DNA from 3 places in the Streptacidiphilus rugosus AM-16 genome. Region 2 is predicted to be linked to each of the others. Evidence: riboswitches for the same ligand, from Rfam matches in the RefSeq annotation. Region 2 holds a riboswitch; each other region holds the start of a gene.
What was found. Region 2 has a riboswitch for cobalamin ahead of nicT (Nickel transporter NicT). Riboswitches for the same ligand answer to the same signal wherever they lie in the genome.
Positions count from the first base shown of each region.

Region 1: it holds a riboswitch for cobalamin, as region 2 does, so the genes downstream of both, BS83_RS34325 (cobalamin biosynthesis protein) here and nicT (Nickel transporter NicT) in region 2, are expected to answer to the same signal.
Region 3: it holds a riboswitch for cobalamin, as region 2 does, so the genes downstream of both, cobI (precorrin-2 C(20)-methyltransferase) here and nicT (Nickel transporter NicT) in region 2, are expected to answer to the same signal.

Region 1 is NZ_JQMJ01000004.1:5,535,919-5,542,183, forward strand. Features, by position in the region: gene BS83_RS34310 (alpha/beta hydrolase family protein) at 1-999, opposite strand, end outside; gene BS83_RS34315 (NAD(P)/FAD-dependent oxidoreductase) at 1,234-2,634, shown strand; gene BS83_RS34320 (hypothetical protein) at 2,814-3,005, shown strand; cobalamin riboswitch at 3,030-3,204, shown strand; gene BS83_RS34325 (cobalamin biosynthesis protein) at 3,236-4,183, shown strand; gene BS83_RS34330 (cobyric acid synthase) at 4,180-5,685, shown strand; gene cobN (cobaltochelatase subunit CobN) at 5,799-6,265, shown strand, end outside.
Region 2 is NZ_JQMJ01000003.1:731,875-738,139, reverse strand. Features, by position in the region: gene BS83_RS06810 (cation diffusion facilitator family transporter) at 112-1,239, shown strand; gene BS83_RS06805 (dihydrofolate reductase family protein) at 1,286-1,858, opposite strand; gene BS83_RS06800 (sigma-70 family RNA polymerase sigma factor) at 1,916-2,872, opposite strand; gene BS83_RS06795 (ArsR/SmtB family transcription factor) at 2,909-3,262, opposite strand; cobalamin riboswitch at 3,343-3,544, shown strand; gene nicT (Nickel transporter NicT) at 3,577-4,713, shown strand; gene BS83_RS06785 (hypothetical protein) at 4,790-5,446, shown strand; gene BS83_RS06780 (thioredoxin domain-containing protein) at 5,576-6,265, shown strand, end outside.
Region 3 is NZ_JQMJ01000004.1:5,559,291-5,565,555, forward strand. Features, by position in the region: gene BS83_RS34400 (carboxylate--amine ligase) at 335-1,501, shown strand; gene BS83_RS34405 (FAD-dependent oxidoreductase) at 1,601-2,836, shown strand; cobalamin riboswitch at 2,932-3,061, shown strand; gene cobI (precorrin-2 C(20)-methyltransferase) at 3,092-3,841, shown strand; gene cobM (precorrin-4 C(11)-methyltransferase) at 3,838-4,761, shown strand; gene BS83_RS34420 (cobalt-precorrin-5B (C(1))-methyltransferase) at 4,894-6,036, shown strand; gene BS83_RS34425 (bifunctional cobalt-precorrin-7 (C(5))-methyltransferase/cobalt-precorrin-6B (C(15))-methyltransferase) at 6,033-6,265, shown strand, end outside.

The sequences.
Region 1 (6,265 bases), on a different contig from region 2:
GGAGGCCAACCCGCGGGCCGGCGCGATCGGCGCCACCGTGTCGTCCGGGCTGTGGAGCAGCAGCGTGGGGACGGAGAGGCCGTCGCCGGAGGCCAGCTGGTCGAAGGCCGCCGTGTCCACGTCCGTGCGGCCCTCCGCCGCACGCATGCCGAGCTCCGCGAGGGCATGCGGGACGCCGCGGCGGGTGGCCTGGCGGCGCACCGTGCTGCGCCAGTCCAGCACCGGCGAGTCCAGCACCAGCCCGCGGACCGCCTCCCGCCACGCGGACCGCTCCGCGGCCTGGAGGGCCATCGTCGCGCCGATGCCCCAGCCGTAGAGCAGGACCCTGGTCGCGCCCGAGTCGACCGCCAGGCGGATCGCCGCCTCCACGTCACGCCACTCGGTCTCGCCGAAGTGGCCCATGCCGTCCGGCGACGGCGGCGCACCCGGGTCGTTGCGGTAGCTGACGCTCAGCACCGGCATCTTGAACTGCTGGAAGACCGGCAGCAACGGCAGCACCTGGCCGCGGTCCGCGCCCGCGCCGTGCACCGCGATGACCCACGGTTCGCGCAACCCGGACAGGTACCACGCGGGCATCGGACCGAGCTCGCCCCTGACCGTGGTCTCGGAGAAGTCCAGGCCCAGCGCCGACGTCGGGTCGCCGCGCAGGACCCACGGCGTGAGCACCACCGTCTCGCCGGTCGGGGGCGGCGTGGATCCTCCGGACTCGAGGACCCTGACGACCGTCTGCGAGGTCGTGGAGACGACGTCGCCGACCACGACATGGCCGTCCGCGCCCCACTCCAGCGCCCAGCGGCCCGGCCGCTGGGTCTCCGGGGTGCGGGTCAGTTCGATCAGATCCGGTGCGACGGAGTGGACCCTGAGCCCGCCGGCCGAGGCCGGCGCGGCGCCACTGCGCCGGACGGAGATCTCGGAGACCACCCGACCCGCCACCAGCGCGACCGCCCCCACCCCGACGGCGGAGACGGTGGCCACAGCGGCTGCCTTGCCCCAACGCATGTCGCTCCCTGATGCCCGGTCGTCTGCTCGGTCCGACGTTCTCTCCATCTCAGTACCCGCCAAGGGCCTCCGCCACCTGAACGGGGCCGGACGGGGCGGGCAACCGCCACGCCCGGAGTCGACGAAGTGTCCGGAAACTCGGGTCCCGGCTTGACACTGTGTGCATTGCCGCAGCTCCCGGCCGCGGATAGCGTGCCCGCACCGAGCACGTCCGAGCATGGAAGCAGGTCTCCTGTGGGCACGTCCGCCACCGCCAACGGCGGTGTCTCGTTCTGGTACTCCGCCGTCGGCCTCCCCGTCCCGCGCTCGCCGCTCGACGGCTCGACGGAGGTCGACGTCGCCGTCGTGGGCGGCGGCTACACGGGGCTGTGGACGGCCTACTACCTCAAGCAGGCGGACCCCTCGCTGCGGGTCGCGGTGCTCGAACAGCGCTTCTGCGGCTACGGTGCCTCCGGCCGGAACGGCGGCTGGCTCTACAACGGCTTCGCCGGGCGCGGCGTCTTCGCCAAGCGGTACGGCAAGCCGCGCGCCGTCGCGATGCAGCAGGCCATGAACGACGCGGTGGACGAGGTGCTGCGGGTCTGCGACGCCGAGTCCATCGAGGCCGACCAGGTCAAGGGCGGCGTGCTGGAGGTCGCCCACACCCCCGCGCAGCTGGAACGGCTGGACGCCTTCGTCGCCGGCGAACACGGCTACGGCGAGAAGGACGTGCAGCGGCTGACGGCGGCGGAGGCGTCCGCGCGGATCGCCGTCTCCGGTGCCCTGGGCGGCAGTTGGACCCCGCACGGGGCGCGCGTCCAGCCGGCGAAGCTGGTCCTCGGACTCGCGGCGGCCGCCGAGCGGCTCGGCGTGGAGATCTACGAGCAGACGACGGTCACCGAGATCCTTCCGGCCTCGGCCACGACCCCGGCGCGCGCGGTCACCCCGCACGGGACCGTCTCGGCACGGTACGTGCTGCGCTGCACGGAGGGCTTCACCGCGAACCTGCGCGGCGAGAGGCGCTCGTGGCTGCCGATGAACTCCTCGATGATCGTCACGGCCCCGCTGCCCGCGTCGTTCTGGGACTCCGTCGGCTGGAACGGCCGCGAGACGCTGGGCGACTTCGCGCACGCGTACATGTACGCGCAGCGGACGGCCGACGACCGGATCGCGCTGGGCGGCCGCGGCGTGCCGTACCGCTTCGGCTCGCGCACGGACAACGACGGCTCGACGGCGGCGAAGACGATCGGGCAGCTGACGGAGATCCTGACCCGCTTCTTCCCCGCGGCGCGGGGTGTGGCGGTGGATCACGCCTGGTCGGGCGTGCTGGGCGTGCCGCGCGACTGGTGCTCGACGGTGACGGTCGACGCGGCGTCGGGCCTGGGCTGGGCGGGCGGCTACGTGGGCAGCGGCGTCACCACGACGAACCTGGCGGCGCGGACGCTGCGCGACCTGGTGCTGGGGCGGACGACGGAGCTGACGGCCTTGCCGTGGGTCGACCACAGGGTGCGCCGCTGGGAGCCGGAACCCTTCCGCTGGATCGGCGTCCACGGCATGTACGCCGCGTACCACGCGGCGGACCGTGCCGAGCTCCGCGGCCGCGCGACGACCTCCCCCATCGCCCGCGTCGCCGACGTGATCTCCGGCCGGCACTGATACCCACCCACGGGACGTTGCACTACCCCAGGGCGCGGGGCTCTGGGGAGGTGCCACCGGGCCGTGTGCCGAGGGGCTGAGCGCAGCTCGACGTGCGGAAACGGCAGGGGTGGCGGACGCTGGTGGAGGGACGGATCGGGGTCCGTCCGGGCCGCAGCATTCGACACCTTGGGGTGCCCATGTCTGTCTTCCTGTGCCTGCTTGTCGCCCCGCTGGGACTGCTCGTCATCCTTGGTCTCTCCTGGTTCGAGGACCACGTCCTCCGCCCGCCCGTCAGCCCCGCCGACCAGGTGGTGCAGAAGACCGTCGAACTGCTGAAGCAGCAGCATCCGCGTGACCCCGTGAGCCGCGCCACCCGCGGCCCCGGTTGACGCTGCCTCCGGCGACATGGTGGGATCTTTACGCCAAACGGAGGCAAGCAGAGGAAGCCGGTGTGAATCCGGCGCGGTCCCGCCACTGTCACCGGGGAGTGCCTGCGAACCACGGCCACGGCAGCCACGCGCTGTTGGAAGGCCCGCAGGTGCGTCGATCCGGAAGCCAGGAGACTCTCGCCTCCGGTACGTCGATCCAGGGCGCGGACCCTGAGTGAGGACACGCACCGGTGCGCAGACGCGCCTTCGCGTTCGGGGCCGCGGTGGGATACGCCGCCGACGCTCTCTTCGGCGATCCCCGGCGTGGTCATCCCGTGGCCGGGTTCGGCCGGTTCGCAGGGGCGCTGGAGCGCCGGCTGTACCGGGACCACCGGGGCGCGGGAGCCGCCTACACCCTCGTCGCCGTCGGTGCCGTCGCCGGCGGCGCCGTTCTCACGCAGCGTGTCCTGCGGCGTTCGCCGGCCGGGCAGGCCGCGCTCGCCGCGGTGTCCGCCTGGGCCGTGCTGGGGGGCGCGTCGCTCGTGCGGGAGGCGCGCGTGATCGCGGGCGCGCTGGAGCGCGGGGACGTCGAGGCGGCGCGCGAGCGCCTGCCGCATCTGTGCGGTCGGGATCCGCGGTCGCTCGACGAGGGCGAGATCGCCCGCGCGGTGGTCGAGTCGGTCGGCGAGAACACCGCCGACGCCGTCGTCAACGCGCTGGTCTGGGGTGCGCTCGCGGGCGCGCCGGGACTGCTCGCCTTTCGGGCCGTCAACACCCTGGACGCCATGGTCGGTCACCGCTCGCCGCGCCTGCTCCGCTTCGGCTGGGCCTCGGCGCGGCTGGACGACGTGGCCGGCTGGCCGGGGGCGCGGCTGACCGCGCTGCTGACCGTCGCCGCGAGCGAGGACCGGGGCCGCGCCTGGCGGGTGTGGCGGCGGGACGCGGGCGCGCACCCGAGCCCGAACGCCGGGCACGCGGAGGCGGCCTTCGCCGGAGCGTTGGGCGTGCGCCTGGGGGGCACGCTCCGTTACGGGGACAGGGTGGAGCACCGGCCGGTGCTCGGCGCGGAACTGCGACCGGTCGCGGTCGCCGACGTGGAGCGGGCCTGCCGGCTCTCCCGGCGGGTCGGCGCGCTGGCACTGGGAACGGCGACGACCGTCGCGCTGACGAGGGGTCTGTTGAGGGGGAAGCGCGGATGAGGGCCGCAACGGGCGCGCTGCTGGTCGCCGGGACGACCTCGGACGCGGGCAAGAGCGTGGTCACCGCGGGCGTCTGCCGCTGGCTGGCGCGACAGGGCGTCAAGGTCGCGCCGTTCAAGGCGCAGAACATGTCGCTGAACTCCTTCGTCACGCTCGACGGCGCGGAGATCGGCCGGGCCCAGGCCATGCAGGCCGCGGCGGCGGGCGTCGAGCCCGAGGCCGCGATGAACCCCGTGCTGCTCAAGCCGGGCGCGGACGGCCGCAGCCAGGTCGTGGTGCTGGGGAAGCCGGTGGCCGAGGTCGGCGCGCTGGACTACCGCGACCGCAAGCCCGCCCTGCTGCGCATCGCCCTGGACTGCCTCGCCGAGCTGCGCGGCCGTCACGACGTGGTGATCTGCGAGGGCGCAGGCTCCCCCGCCGAGATCAACCTGCGCGACCGCGACATCGCCAACATGGGCCTCGCCGTCGCCGCCGACCTGCCGGTCGTGGTGGTCGGAGACATCGACCGCGGCGGCGTCTTCGCCTCCATGTTCGGGACACTGGCGCTGCTCTCCGCCGAGGACCAGGCGCACATCGGCGGCTGGATCGTGAACAAGTTCCGCGGCGACGTCCGGCTGCTGCAACCGGGACTGGACATGCTGCACCGGCTGACGCACCGTCCGTCGCTGGGCGTGCTGCCGATGCTGCAGGGCCTCTGGCTGGACGCCGAGGACTCGCTCGACCTGGCGGGCGTGGTCGCACGTGGCGACGCGGGCCCGCCGCTCGGCTCGGACGTGCTGCGGGTGTCGGTGGTCCGGCTGCCGCGGCTGTCGAACTTCACCGACATCGACGCGCTGGCCCAGGAGCCCGGCGTGCTGGTGCGCTGGGCGACCAGGCCCGAGGAGCTGGCCGACGCCGACCTCGTCGTCCTGCCCGGCACCCGGGCCACCGTGGCCGATCTGGCCTGGCTGCGCGAGCGCGGCCTGGAGGCCCCGCTGCGCGCCCGCGCCGAGCGCGGCCTGCCGCTGCTGGGGGTCTGCGGCGGCTACCAGATGCTGGCCGGGACGATCAGCGACGAGGTCGAGTCGCGGGCCGGGGAGGTGCCCGGTCTCGGGCTGCTGCCGGTCAGGATCGCCTTCGCCAGGGAGAAGACGCTCGCCCGCCCCGTGGGCGCCGCCTACGGCGAGACCGTGCACGGCTACGAGATCCACCACGGCGTGGCGAGCGTCGACGGCGGCGAGCCGTGGCTCGACGGCTGCCGCCAGGGCACGGTCTGGGGCACCACCTGGCACGGCGCGCTGGAGAACGACGGCTTCCGCCGCGCCTTCCTGCGCGAGGTCGCCTCCGCGTGCGGGCGGGACTTCGTCCCCGCGCCGGACACCTGCTTCGCCGCCGCCCGCGAGGAGCGGCTGGACCGGCTGGGCGACCTGATCGAGGAACACGCGGACACCGACGCGCTGTGGCGGCTGATCGAGGGCGGCGTCCCGCGCGACCTGCCCTTCGTGCCGCCGGGGGCGCCGTGACCGACGACAGGCTTTCCGCACCGATGAGCACGACGAGCAAGACGACCGAGGGAGTTGAACGGGTGGACCAGGACCAGCGGCAGGTGGCGGAGACCGGGACCAGAGTGCTGCTGCTGTCGACCGCCGACACCGACCTGCTCGCGGCCCGCGCCTCGGGCGCGGCCTACCTGATCGGCAACCCGACCAGGACCGGTGTCGCCGAGGAGCTGCCGGCGCTGCTCGCGGACGCGGACGTGGTCGTGGTGCGCCTGCTCGGCGGACGGCGCGCCTGGGAGGACGGGCTCGCGGCGATCGCCGCCTCCGGCCTGCCGACGGTCCTGCTCGGCGGCGAGGCGGTCCCCGACGCCGAGCTGATGGGGATGTCGACCGCACCGGCCGGTGTGGTCGCGGAGGCGCTGCGCTACCTGGTGGAGGGCGGCCCGGCCAACCTGGCCGAGCTGGCGCGCTTCCTCTCCGACACGGTCCTGCTGACCGGCGAGGGCTTCGCCGCCCCGCAGGCCATGCCGCAGTTCGGCATTCGGGGGGGTGCTGAACTGCGGCATGGAAAGCCCACGGTGGGCGTGCTCTTCTACCGGGCCCA
Region 2 (6,265 bases):
CCGAGAGCAGGTGGCGACTGCCGAACGGCCGCTCCTGCGAGGGAGTCGCACCTGGTCAGAGGTGGTTGAACGAGAGTGGCTGCAACGGGATTCGCGTGCCACCGTGGGCCCATGGAGGACTCCGCGCAGACCCACGGCCGGCACTCGCACGGTCACCACGACGGGCACCCGGGCGAAGAGCACCCGCACGAGCACGGCCATGCCCACGCGCACGACCACGCCCACGGAGCCGGCCGGTGGGCGCGTCTGCGACACCGGTTCGCGCACGCGGTGACGCCGCACAGCCACGAGGCGATGGACAAGGTCGACTCCGCACTGGAGACCTCGCGGGAGGGGCTGCGCACGCTGTGGCTCTCGCTGCTGATCCTCGGCGGGACGACGCTGGTGCAGGCGCTGGTGGTCGCGGCGTCAGGGTCGGTCGCGCTGTTGGGCGACACGATCCACAACGCCGCTGACGCGCTCACCGCCGTGCCGCTGGGGATCGCGTTCTGGGTGGGCAGGCGGGCGGCGAACCGGCGCTACACCTACGGCTACGGGCGGGCCGAGGATCTCGCCGGGATCGCCGTCGTCGGCACCATCGCCGCCTCCTCCGCGCTCGCCGCGTTCGCGGCGGTGGAGCGGCTGCTGCACCCCCGTGACGTCTCGCACCTGTGGGCGGTGGCCGTCGCCGCGGGGGTCAGGTTCGTGGGGAACGAGTGGGTGGCCAGGTACCGGATCCGGACCGGGCGGCGGATCGGCTCCGCCGCCCTGGTCGCCGACGGACTGCACGCGCGCACCGACGGCTTCACCTCCCTCGCCGTGCTGGTGGGCGCCGGCGGGGCGGCGCTCGGCCTGCGGTGGGCGGACCCGGTGGTCGGCCTGCTGATCACCTTCGCGATCCTGATGGTGCTGCGGGACGCCGCCCGCCAGGTGTACCGGCGGTTGATGGACGCCGTGGACCCCGCCCAGATCGACGCCGCCGAGCACGCCCTCGGGCAGGTCGAGGGCGTGCTGCGGGTGGGGAGCGTGCGGATGCGGTGGATCGGCCACGCGCTCCGCGCGGAGGCGGACATCGTGGTCGACCCGCACCTGACCGTGGTCCGGGCGCACGGGATCGCGGTCGCCGCCGAACACGCGCTGATCCACGCCGTGCCGCGGCTCACCGCGGCCACCGTGCACACGGACCACCTCCCGGACGGCCACGGCCACGGCGCGGACCCCCACGCCGCCTTGGCGCACCACGCCCACGCGCACGCCTGAGGCCTGAGCCGTCAGGCGCCTCCCGGACGGCCGCCCCGTCCCGCGACTACGCGAACGCCTCGGCCCTCCGGCGGAAGCGGCTGCGGACGATCGGTCCGTCCGCCTCCGCCTGCAGGCACTCCAGCTCCCGCTGCGGCCCCTCCGCGGGGAAGAGCCTGCGACCGGCGCCGAGCAGGACCGGGAAGGTCACCAGCCGGTACTCGTCGACGAGATCAGCCGCCGCGAGCCGTTCCACGACGCCCAGGCTGCCGGCGACGATCACGTCCCGGCGCTCCTGCTTCACGACCTCGACCAGGTCGCCGTGCAGCAACCGCGAGTTGTTCCACGTCGTGACGTCCGCGTCGTCCAGCGTGCCGGACGCGACCAGCTTCGCCGCGGCGTTCATCCGCGCGGCGAACTCGTCGTCGCGGTTGGGCCACAGCTGCGCGAAGTGCTGCCAGGTGCGGCGGCCGAGCAGCAGCACCCCCTCGTCCAGGGTGCGGCCGAGGCGGAACTTGTCCCCGGCGACGACCTCCCGTCCGTGCGAGAACATCCAGCCGCCCCGCGGGGTGCCGGCCGCGCCGTCCGGGTCCTCGACGATTCCGTCCAGGGTGGTGAAGGCAAGAACGATGACGCTCATGGCGATGATCCCTTCGTCTCGGTGTTCACCGGTACATACCGGCGGCACCGCGCGGACTCATCGCGCTTCGCGGACCTCTTCCGTGAAATCTCCGCCGAACCGCGGCGGCAGTCCGAAGGAGTCCAGGATGCCGGGGTCGGTGAAGACGACGTTGCGGCTCACCAGGCCCCCGGCGACGGTGAGCACCTGGATCGAGTGCAGCAGCGGATCGCCGCCCTCCGGGTCCGCCGCGTAAGCGGCCAGCGCCGGCTGGCCGTTGGCGGTGACCGCCCGCATCCGCCAACCGGTGCCGCGCACCGCGAAGACCCACTCCAGGAAGCGCCCGTAGTGGTCCGCGCCCACGAACCAGAGCGGGACCGGCGGCATCTCCAGGACCGCGTCCTCGGCCAGCAACCGCACCAGTGCCGGTACGTCGGCCGACTCGAACGCCCGCATGTACCGCTGCACCACCGCCCGCACCTCGGGGTCCTCCGGCTCGCGCACCCCCGATCCCTCGTCCAGGCGCGCGTCCTTCAGCGTCGCGCGGGCGCGCTGCAGGGCGCTGTTGACCGCGGGGACGGTGGTGTCGAGCTGCCCGGCCACCTCGGCCGCGCTGAACTGCAGCACCTCCCGCAGCACCAGGACCGCCCGCTGCCGCGCGGACAGCGTCTGGACCGCCGCGACCCAGGCCAGCCGCAGGTCGGCCCGCAGGTCGACCTCGACCCGCGCGTCGGGGAACGGTTCCAGCCACGGGATGTCGAGTGCGGGCGGCAACGCGCCGCCAGGATCGTCGCCGGGCGCCCCGAGGCCGGAGGGCAGCGGTCGCCGCCCTCGCCCGTCGAGAGCGGTCAGGCAGGCGTTGGCCGCGATCCGGTAGAGCCAGGTGCGCACGGACGCGCGCGCGGGGTCGTAGCGGTCCCGCGCCTTCCAGGCGCGCAGCATCGTCTCCTGGGTGAGGTCCTCCGCCTCCTGGAACGAGCCCAGCATCCGGTAGCAGAAGGCCAACAGCTCACCGCGGTACGGCTCGACATCCACCAGCCCATCATGCCCCAGCCCCGCACCGCGGCGGCGTCAGACGATCGCGATCCGGTCCAGCAGCGCGGCGATGAGCGGTTCGGTCAGCCGGTAGCGGACGATGCGGCCGTCCTTGTCCGCGGCGACGGTGCCCGAGGCGCGGAGCAGACGCAGGATCCGGGAGACGGTGGTGTCGTCGAGCCCGGTGGCGGTGGCCAGGTCGGTGACGGCGATGGGTCCGGCGTGGTGCACGGCGAGCAGGACGGACAGCCGGTGGGGCTCGCCGAGCAGGGCGAAGCGGTCGGCCCACGCGGGCAGCCGGTCCGGGTCGCCGATGCCCTCGATGGCCTCGCACACGGTGTGGTCGTCGATGACCTTGCGGTGGGCGCGCTCAGCGGGAACGAGATGCATTCGGCCATTCCACCTGTCCCAGGAGGTGATCTGCAACACCTGCGCACCTGTGCAGGCTTGTGGGCGATTCGTCCACGGCCCTAGGGTGGCTGTGCCGTGGTGTTCGGGAAGACCGGTTCAAAGCCGGAGCGGCCCTCGCCACTGTGATCGGGAAGTCCTCGCATCGTTCCCGCGGTCCTGGTGACCGCGGGGGGCCACTGGGCGCAGTCGCGCCTGGGAAGGCCGGATGCCGGGGCGGCACCACCCGTCAGCCAGGAGACCGGCCACGGCACCGCAACACACCATCCACGAGGTGCTGGAGAGGCTGCCCTGATATGACCCTGCCCGAAAACGGCTCCGCGACCGCCGTCCTGCCCGGCGCGACATCCGCCGCCCCGGTACTCCGCTGGGAGCGCAGGGACTGGTGGCGCACCGGCGGCCTGCTCGCCGTGATCGCCGCTCTGCACGTCCTCGCCTTCGGCATCCTGGCCATGCTGGTGGCGCCCCATCACTACAACGTCGGCGGACAGGTGTTCGGCCTGGGCCTCGGCGTGACCGCCTACACCCTCGGCATGCGGCACGCCTTCGACGCCGACCACATCGCCGCGATCGACAACACCACCAGAAAGCTGATGGCCGACGGCAAGCGGCCGATCTCGGTGGGCTTCTGGTTCGCCCTGGGCCACTCGTCCATCGTGATCGTCCTGGCCGCCGGGATCGCGACGGGCGTGCGCGAGGCCACGACGCTGACCAACGACAACTCCAGCGTGCGCCAGCACCTGGGCCTGGTCAGCACCCTGGCCTCCGGCAGCTTCCTGTACCTGATCGCGGCGCTCAACCTGCTCGCCCTGGTCGGGATCTGGCGGGTCTTCAAGGCGATGCGCGCCGGCCAGTTCGACGAGCACGAGCTGGAGAAGCACCTCGACAACCGCGGCTTCATGAACCGCATCCTCGGCAGGCTCACCAGGTCCATCACCCGCCCCGGCCAGATGTGGCTGGTGGGGCTGCTGTTCGGCGTCGGCTTCGACACGGCCACCGAGGTCACCCTGATGGTCATGGCCGGTTCCGGCGCGGCCGCCGGACTGCCCTGGTACGCGATCGTCTGCCTGCCGCTGCTGTTCGCGGCCGGGATGAGCCTGTTCGACACCCTCGACGGCACCTTCATGAACTTCGCCTACCACTGGGCGTTCTCCAACCCGGTGCGCAAGGTCTACTACAACCTCACCATCACCGGTCTCTCCATCGCGGTCGCCTTCCTCATCGGCACCATCGAGCTGGTCGGCATCCTCCACGACCAGCTGAACCTGACCGACCCGGTCAGCGGATGGATCTCCGGCATCGACCTCAACAACGTCGGCTTCGTGATCGTCGGGCTGTTCGTCGTCGTCTGGGCCGTCGCGATCGGCTACTGGCGACTCGCCAGGGTGGAGCACCGCTGGCACCGGGCCGCCACGCCGAGCCCCTCCGACTGACCTGCGCCGACCGCCGCGTCGGACGGAACGGCTCCGGGACACAGGTTCCGGTGCGATACTCCGAATGATGGACGGCTTGGGGCTTCGGATCCTGCGCGCGGCGATGTTCGCCGCGCTGGCCGTGCTGCTCTCCACCGGAGCCCGCCTGATCGTGACCGGACAGCCGGTGCCGCTGGAGATCCTGGGGCTCGCCTACGGCCTCACCCTGGGCGTGGCACTGATCCTCTTCGCCGCCGAGCGCCGCTACTGGGCGCTCGTCGCCGTGATGATCCCGCTCCAGGTGGGCCTCAACGCGCTGTTCAACGCCGGTCAGCAGGGCTGCCCGCCGAGCCAGGGAGCCGGCAGTGCGATGCCGGGCTGGAGCGTGCTGGCCTGTGGCGGCGGCTCGATCCGCCCCGGACTGCTGGGCCTGACCGAGACGCCGCACGCGCTGGTGTCGGTCACCGGCGGCCAGGCGCTGCTGCTCCTCGTCCTCCACCTCGCGCTGGCGCTGGTCGCCGCGTGGTGGCTGCGCCGGGGCGAGGCCGCGCTGTTCGCCGTGGTCCACGCCGTCGCCGTGCTGTCCTGGCCGGGCGTGAGCGCGCTGCTGGCGTGGCTGGTCACGCCGGTCGCGCTGCCCGAGGCGCCCGCCTGGACACCACCGGCCGTGGCGGAGGGCCTGCGCGGTCCGCAGGACACCGTGCTCTGCGCCGCCTCCCGGCGCGGCCCGCCCGTGCTCGCACGGGCCCGCTGAGCGGCGGCCGACCTTTCTCCACCCCTGATCGCGGTGCGTGCCCTGCACGCGCCGCCGGGTGGTGCGTGCAGCCGTTCCCGGCCCGTTTCCTCACCTTTCCTGACCTTCTCGTCTGTGAGGACGGCCGCCATGAGCGCCAAGAACACCAGCAAGACCCGCACCACCGGCACCACCGACCACTCCAAGCCCACCGCCCGGCAGGCCCAGGCCTCGGCGCGGGAGCGGCTCGCCCAGGAACGGGCCCGGCAGCAGCAGGCCCAGGCCCGCAGGCGCCGGATCGGGATCGCGGCGGTCGCGGTCACCGTCGTCGCGGTCGCCGCCGGCGCGGCGGTCGCGATCGGCACGGCCGGCGGCAGCGGCGGCAGCACCGGCTCGGCGGCCGGGCCGTTGGTCGCGCCCGCCCACACCAGCGGCACCGACTCGACCGTGATCGTCTACGGGAACCCGAACGCGAAGCACACGCTCGACGTCTACGAGGACTTCCGCTGCCCGATCTGCGACAAGCTGGAGAAGGCCGACGGCGCCACCATCCAGCAGCTCGCCGACAACGGCACCTACAAGATCAACTACCACCTGGCCACGTTCCTCGACGACAACCTCGGCGGCACCGGTTCGATGGACGCCCTCCAGGTCGCCGGGGCCGCGATCAACGAGAGCCCGGCCAAGTTCAAGGCCTTCCACGACGTGCTCTACGCCAACCAGCCGGAGGAGAGCACCGACGGCTTCGGGAACCTCAACACCCTGCTCGACCTCGCGAAGAAGGTGCCCGGTCTGGTCACCCCGCAGTTCACCAAGGACGTCCAGAACCGCGTCTACGCC
Region 3 (6,265 bases), on a different contig from region 2:
CGAAAGCGGTCCGGCACAATCGGTTAACACCCCGCCAAAACAGGAGCCTCACAAGTGGAACGTGAATTCCCGTACTGAATTCGCTTGCGGCACTTCCGTCACGCCCGTTCACTGCTCCCCCTCGACTGCGCACGCACGACGATGCGCCGCTTGTGCGCCCCCACAGCTGTCGCGCACTCCTTGTAATGCCGTGACAGCCGGGAGTACCTTGCGTTCCGGGTCAGACGCCGAGCTCGGCGTGGTCACCGTATCCCGGGGGGGACTTGTGGCTCTTCGACCTTTGGGGCCCGACACAGCCGTGCCTGCACTCGTACTCAAATTCGGCCATTATCCTTTGCACCACGGAGGAGTCGGAGCGATCCGCTCGCTCGGCCGGCTCGGCGTGCCGGTGCACGCCGTCTCCGAGGACCGGTTCACCCCGGCCGCCGTCTCCCGCTACACCCGCGGCGTGCACGTGTGGCGCACGACCGGCGCCGAGCCGCAGGAGCGGCTGCTGGCCGGACTGCTGCGGATCGGCGAACGCATCGGCCGCCCCGCGCTGCTGATCCCCACGGACGAGGAGGCGGCGGTCCTGGTCGCCGAGCATCAGGACGCCCTCAACCACCGCTTCCTCTTCCCACGGAACCCCGAGGGCCTGGTCAGAGCGGTGGCGAGCAAGCAGGGACTGCACGAGCTGTGCCTGCGCCACGGGGTGAGCACGCCACGGGCGGCCTTTCCGGAAAGCAGGGCCGAGGTCCTGGACTTCGCCCGCACGGCGGTCTTCCCCGTGGTCGCCAAGAACCGTGACCCCTTCGCCCGCCGGGCCAGTCCCGCCGTGCCGGGGACCACCAGGATCGACGACGCGGAGACGCTCGCGGCGCTGGCCGAGGCCTGGGGCGAGCACCCGGGCGTGGTGCTGCAGGAATACCTGCCGCGCGCGGACGCGGAGGACTGGATCGTACACATGCACACGAGTGCGGCGGAGGACGCCCGCGTTCTCTTCACGGCGGTGAAGGCACGTTCCTGGCCACCGCACGCGGGAATGACCGCGATGGCGGTCACCACCCCGAACGATGAACTCGCACAGTTGTCCGCCGATTTCTGCAAGGAGATCGGCTTCGCCGGCGTCTGCGACCTGGACTGGCGATTCGACCGCAGGGACGGCCGATACAAGCTGCTCGATTTCAATCCGCGTATCGGCGCGCAGTTCCGCCTGTTCGAGACGCGGGCGCGCGTCGATCTGGTCCGGGCCCTGCATCTGCACCTGACCGGACGGCGAATTCCGGCCGCACCGCAGATCGAAGGGCGGCGGATCGTCGTCGAGAACATCGACCTGCTGGCCAGGCTCGCCTACCGGGGGTCCGACTACCGCACCCCGTCGCTGCCGCCGCGCTCCCGCTGGACCGAGACCGAGCTGGGCTGGTGGGCGAAGGACGACCCGCTGCCCTTCCCGGTCATGCTGGCGCGCTCGGTCCGGCCCGGCCTGCGCTACGTCGCCGCGACCCGCACCCGGCACGCCTGAGGGCCCGTCGGCCCGCCCCACCAGGCCACGGCCCCGAGGGGCCGCGTCCCACCCTGACCAACCGTCATGTCCTCGTACCGCAACTGGAAGGAGCCGACGATGTCCCGTCCCGCACAGGGAGGCCATCGGAGCCCCCGCACCGCCGTCGTGGTCGGCGCCGGACCCTACGGACTGTCCGCCGCCGCCCATCTGCGGGCCGCCGGGCTGTCGGTGCGCGCCTTCGGCGACCCGATGCACAGCTGGCGCGACACCATGCCGGCCGGCATGTGTCTCAAGTCCACGCCCGACGCCTCCACCATCTCCGCCCCCGCGCCGGGCCACAGCCTGCCGGACTTCTGCCGGGCCAACGGGGAGACCGAGCCGCGGGGCCACGATCGGGTGCCGGTCGAACTGTTCACCCGCTACGGCAGCTGGTTCCAGCAGGAGCTGGTCCCCTACCTGGAGCGCGACACCGTTGTGGCGGTCCGTCAGAGCGGCTCCGTCGACGGCTGGTTCGAGGTGACGCTCGACTCGGGGGAGACCTTCCCCACCCACGCCGTCGTGGTCGCCAGCGGCCTGACCGGCTTCGCGCACGTGCCCCGCCTGCTGGCCGGGGTCGCACCCGAGGGCCCCGGACCCGACGCCCCGGTGTCGCACAGTTCCCAGCACGCCGATCCCGCCGCACTGGCCGGACGGTCCGTGCTGGTCGTCGGCGCGGGCCAGTCCGCCCTGGAGGGCGCGGCCCTGCTGCACGAGTCGGGCGCCCAGGTGGAACTGGTCGCGCGGACCCCGCGGATACGGTTCGGCGCGCCGCCGGCCGACGGCCTGCGCTGGCAGCCTGAATCGCCCATGGGCCCGGCCTGGTCGCTGTGGGCCATGGCCCGGTATCCGCAGGCCTTCCGGTCCCTGCCGCAGCAGGTACGGCTACGGCTGGTCAAGCAGGTGCTCGGCCCCAGCGGCTCCTGGTGGCTGCGCCCGCGGGCGGACGGCGTCTTCCCGATGCACGCCGGCCAGCAGCTGCGCACCGTGCGCCGCGAGGGCGACAAGGTCGTCCTGACCACGAGCGGCCCCGGCGGCGCGACCCGTGAGTTCACCGCCGACCACGTACTGGCCGCCACCGGCTACCGGGTCGACCTGACGGCTCTGCCCTTCCTCTCCACGGAGCTCCGCGCCCGGCTCGACCGCGTCGGCGGCTTCCCCGCCCTGGACGAGGGGATGTGCTCCACCGTCCCCGGCCTCTACTTCACCGGCCTGCCGGCGGCCGCGTGCTTCGGTCCGTTCATGCGCTTCGTCTGCGGGACGGAGTTCGCCTCCGCCAGGATCGCCTCCGCCCTCACCGGCCGGTTCGCGAGGTGACCGGGGAGGCCGGCGCAAGCGCCGCGGCGCGTGGCTCAGCCCACAGGGGGTCCGGTTGACTGCCCGACACGCTGCATGGTGGGATTTCGAGGCCTGATTTGAACGAATACGGCGGCAATGACGAGGAAGTCCGGTGCGAGTCCGGCGCGGTCCCGCCACTGTCAGCGGGGAGGCCGAGTGCCGACCCCGTGAGCCAGGAACTCTGGCCGCCGTCACCACGAGCCGGGGCGCGGACCCCGAGTGAGGACTGCTGCCGTGCGCGAACGCGCGCTTGGCCCACGCCTGGTCGGCGTGGGCATGGGACCGGGTGACCCGGAACTGGTCACCGTCAAGGCCGTGCGTGTGCTGCGCGAGGCGGACGCGGTGGTCGTACCGGTCATGGACACCGGCGAGATCGGGCGGGCCGAGGCCACCGTGCGGCACCACGCCGACGCGGCCAGGATCGTGCGCGTGGTCTTCGCGCTGAACGAGCGTGAGGACCGGGCCCGGCGCGAGGCCGCCTGGGACGAGGCGGGCGCGCGGGTCGCGGAGCTGCTCCGTGCGGGCGACCGCCCGACGGTCGCGTTCGCGACGATCGGCGACCCGAACGTCTACTCGACCTTCACCTATCTGGCGCACACGCTGCGGGAGCTCGTTCCCGACCTGGTCGTCGAAACCGTCCCCGGCATCACCGCGATGCAGGATCTGGCCTCCCGCAGCGGAACCGTGCTGGCCGAGGGCACCGAGCCGGTGACCCTGGTGCCGGTCACGGCGGGCTCCGCCGTGCTCAAGGAGGCCCTGGCCGGTCCGGGCACGGTCGTCGCCTACAAGTTCGGCCGACTGGCCGCGCAGGTCGGCGAGGCGCTGCGGGAGACCGGCCGCGACGGCGACGCCGTCTGGGGCGCGTCGCTCGGGCTGCCGGACCAGCAGTTGAGCGCACCGGGAACACCGATCGACGGCACGCTGCCGTATCTGTCGACGCTGATCGCTCCGGCGCGGCGCGAGGGCCGAGGGGGAAAGCTGTGACCACCACTGACGGCACGACGGGCAAGGTGACCTTCGTGGGCGCCGGACCCGGTGCGGCCGACCTGCTGACCTTCCGCGCCGCCCGCGCGATCGCCGACGCCGACACGGTGATCTGGGCCGCCAGCCTGGTGCAGGAGGAGGTCCTGGAGCACGCCCGCGAGGGCGCGGAGATCCTGGACTCCTCGCTGATCCCGATGGAGGACGTGCTCGCCGTCTACGAGCGCGCCGCCCGCGAGGGCACGCGCGTGGCGCGGATCCACTCCGGGGATCCCTCGCTCTGGGGCGCGGTCCAGGAGCAGCTGGACCGCTGCCGCGAGCTGGGCCTGGAGACGGAGATCGTGCCCGGTGTCTCCTCCTTCGCGGCGGTCGCGGCGCTGGCCCAGCGGGAGCTGACGATCCCCGAGGTGGCGCAGAGCGTCATCCTCACCCGCCTGGGCGGCGGCAAGACGCCGATGCCTCCAGGCGAGGAGGTGCGCGAGTTCGCCCGCCACGGGACCACCATGGCGATCTTCCTCTCCGCGGCGCGGACGAAGCAGCTGGTGGAGGAACTGCTGGAGGGCGGCTACGCGCCGGAGACCCCGGTCGTGGTGGCCTACCAGGCGACCTGGCCCGAGGAGCTGCTGCTGACCTGCACGGTCGCCACGCTGGAGGCGACGGTCAAGGAGCACAAGCTCTGGAAGCACACCCTCTTCCTGGTCGGCCCGGCGCTGGCCGCCGAGGGCACCCGCTCACACCTGTACCACCCGGGCCACTTCCACACCTTCCGGAAGGCGGACCGCGCGGCGAGGCGCACCCTGCGCGCGGTCGGCGCACAAGGCGAGACGCAGCAGACCGGCGCCCTCCCGGAGCGGAGCCGAGCCGGTAGCGCGGCCGAGGGGCCCGCGGTGGCGACCACGCGTGCAGATGGCGCTGCACATTGAGGACCGTCGGCTTGTCAGCGGCTGATCGCGCAGTTCCTCGCGCCCCTGGGCGGTGCAACGTGCCCGCGGGCGAGACGTGCCGCGACAGCGCGCCGGAGGCGCGTTCCTGGCCGCGGCCCCGAGGCGACAGCCATGGCTGAGCTGCGGGAGCCCGACCTTCCGCGTACCGCGAAGGTGCGTCAGGGGCCGCTGCGCAGCGGATGGACCACCGGCACCTGCGCGTCGGCCGCCGCCCGCGCCGCGGCGCTGCTCCTGGTCGGCGGCGAGCAGCAGCGCCAGGTCGACGTCGCACTGCCGTCGGGCAACCGGGTCGGCTTCGCCGTCGAGCGCTGCGAACTGCTGCGGCCGGGGCGGGCGGAGGCGGTCGTGGTGAAGGACGCGGGGGACGACCCCGACGTCACCCACGGCGCGCACCTCACCGCCACGGTGGCCTGGCGCGACGAGCCCGGCATCGCCCTGCACGGCGGGGTGGGCGTGGGCGTGGTGACCAAGCCGGGGCTCGGTCTGGAGGTCGGCGGCCCGGCCATCAATCCGGTGCCCCGGGCGATGATCACGCAGGCGGTCGGCGAGGTCGTGGACCTCACCGGCCGGGGCGTGGACGTCACGATCAGCGTGCCCGACGGCGAGCTCCGGGCGCGCAAGACCACCAACGCCAAGCTCGGCATCCTCGGCGGGATCTCCATCCTCGGCACGACCGGGATCGTCCGGCCGTTCTCGACGGCGTCCTGGCGCGCCTCGGTCGAGCAGGCGGTGTCCGTGGCCGCCGCCCAGGGCGAGCGGGCCATCGTGCTGTGCACGGGCGGGCGGACCGAGAAGGGCGCGATGGCGTTGATCCCCTCGCTGCCCGACGTCTGCTTCGTCGAGGTCGGCGACTTCACCGGCGCCGCGCTGCGGCGCGCGGTGGAGGCGGGGATGGACCGCGCCGTCTTCGTCGGCATGGTCGGCAAGCTGACCAAGCTGGCGGCGGGGGTGCTGATGACGCACTACACGCGGTCGAAGGTGGACACCAACGTGCTCGCCGAGATCACCGGGACGGTCGGCGCGCCGGCGGAGCTCGTCGCCGAGGTCGCCGCCGCCAACACCGCCAGGCACGCCTACGAACTCTGGGACGCCGCGGGGCTGCTGGCCCCGGCCGGGCTGCTGCTCTGCGAACAGGTGGCGGACGTGATGGTGCGTTTCAGCGAGGGAAGGCTGGCGGCGGAGGTCGCCCTGGTCGACTTCACCGGAAGGGCCGTCATCGCCTCGACCGGCGCCGAGGGGGGACTGCTGCCGTGATCACCGTCCTCGGCGAAGCGCAGCCCGCCTCCGGGCTGGTCGCGGACGCCGCCCTCGTCCTCGGGGCCCGACGCCACCTCGACGCCGCGGGCGTTCCCGCCGACCGCGCGCTCGCGCTGGGTCCGCTCGCGCCCGCGCTCGACGCCGTCGCCGCGCTGTGCGAGAAGGACCCCGACGCGCGCGTGCTGGTGCTGGCCTCCGGCGACCCCGGCTTCTTCGGCATCGTCCG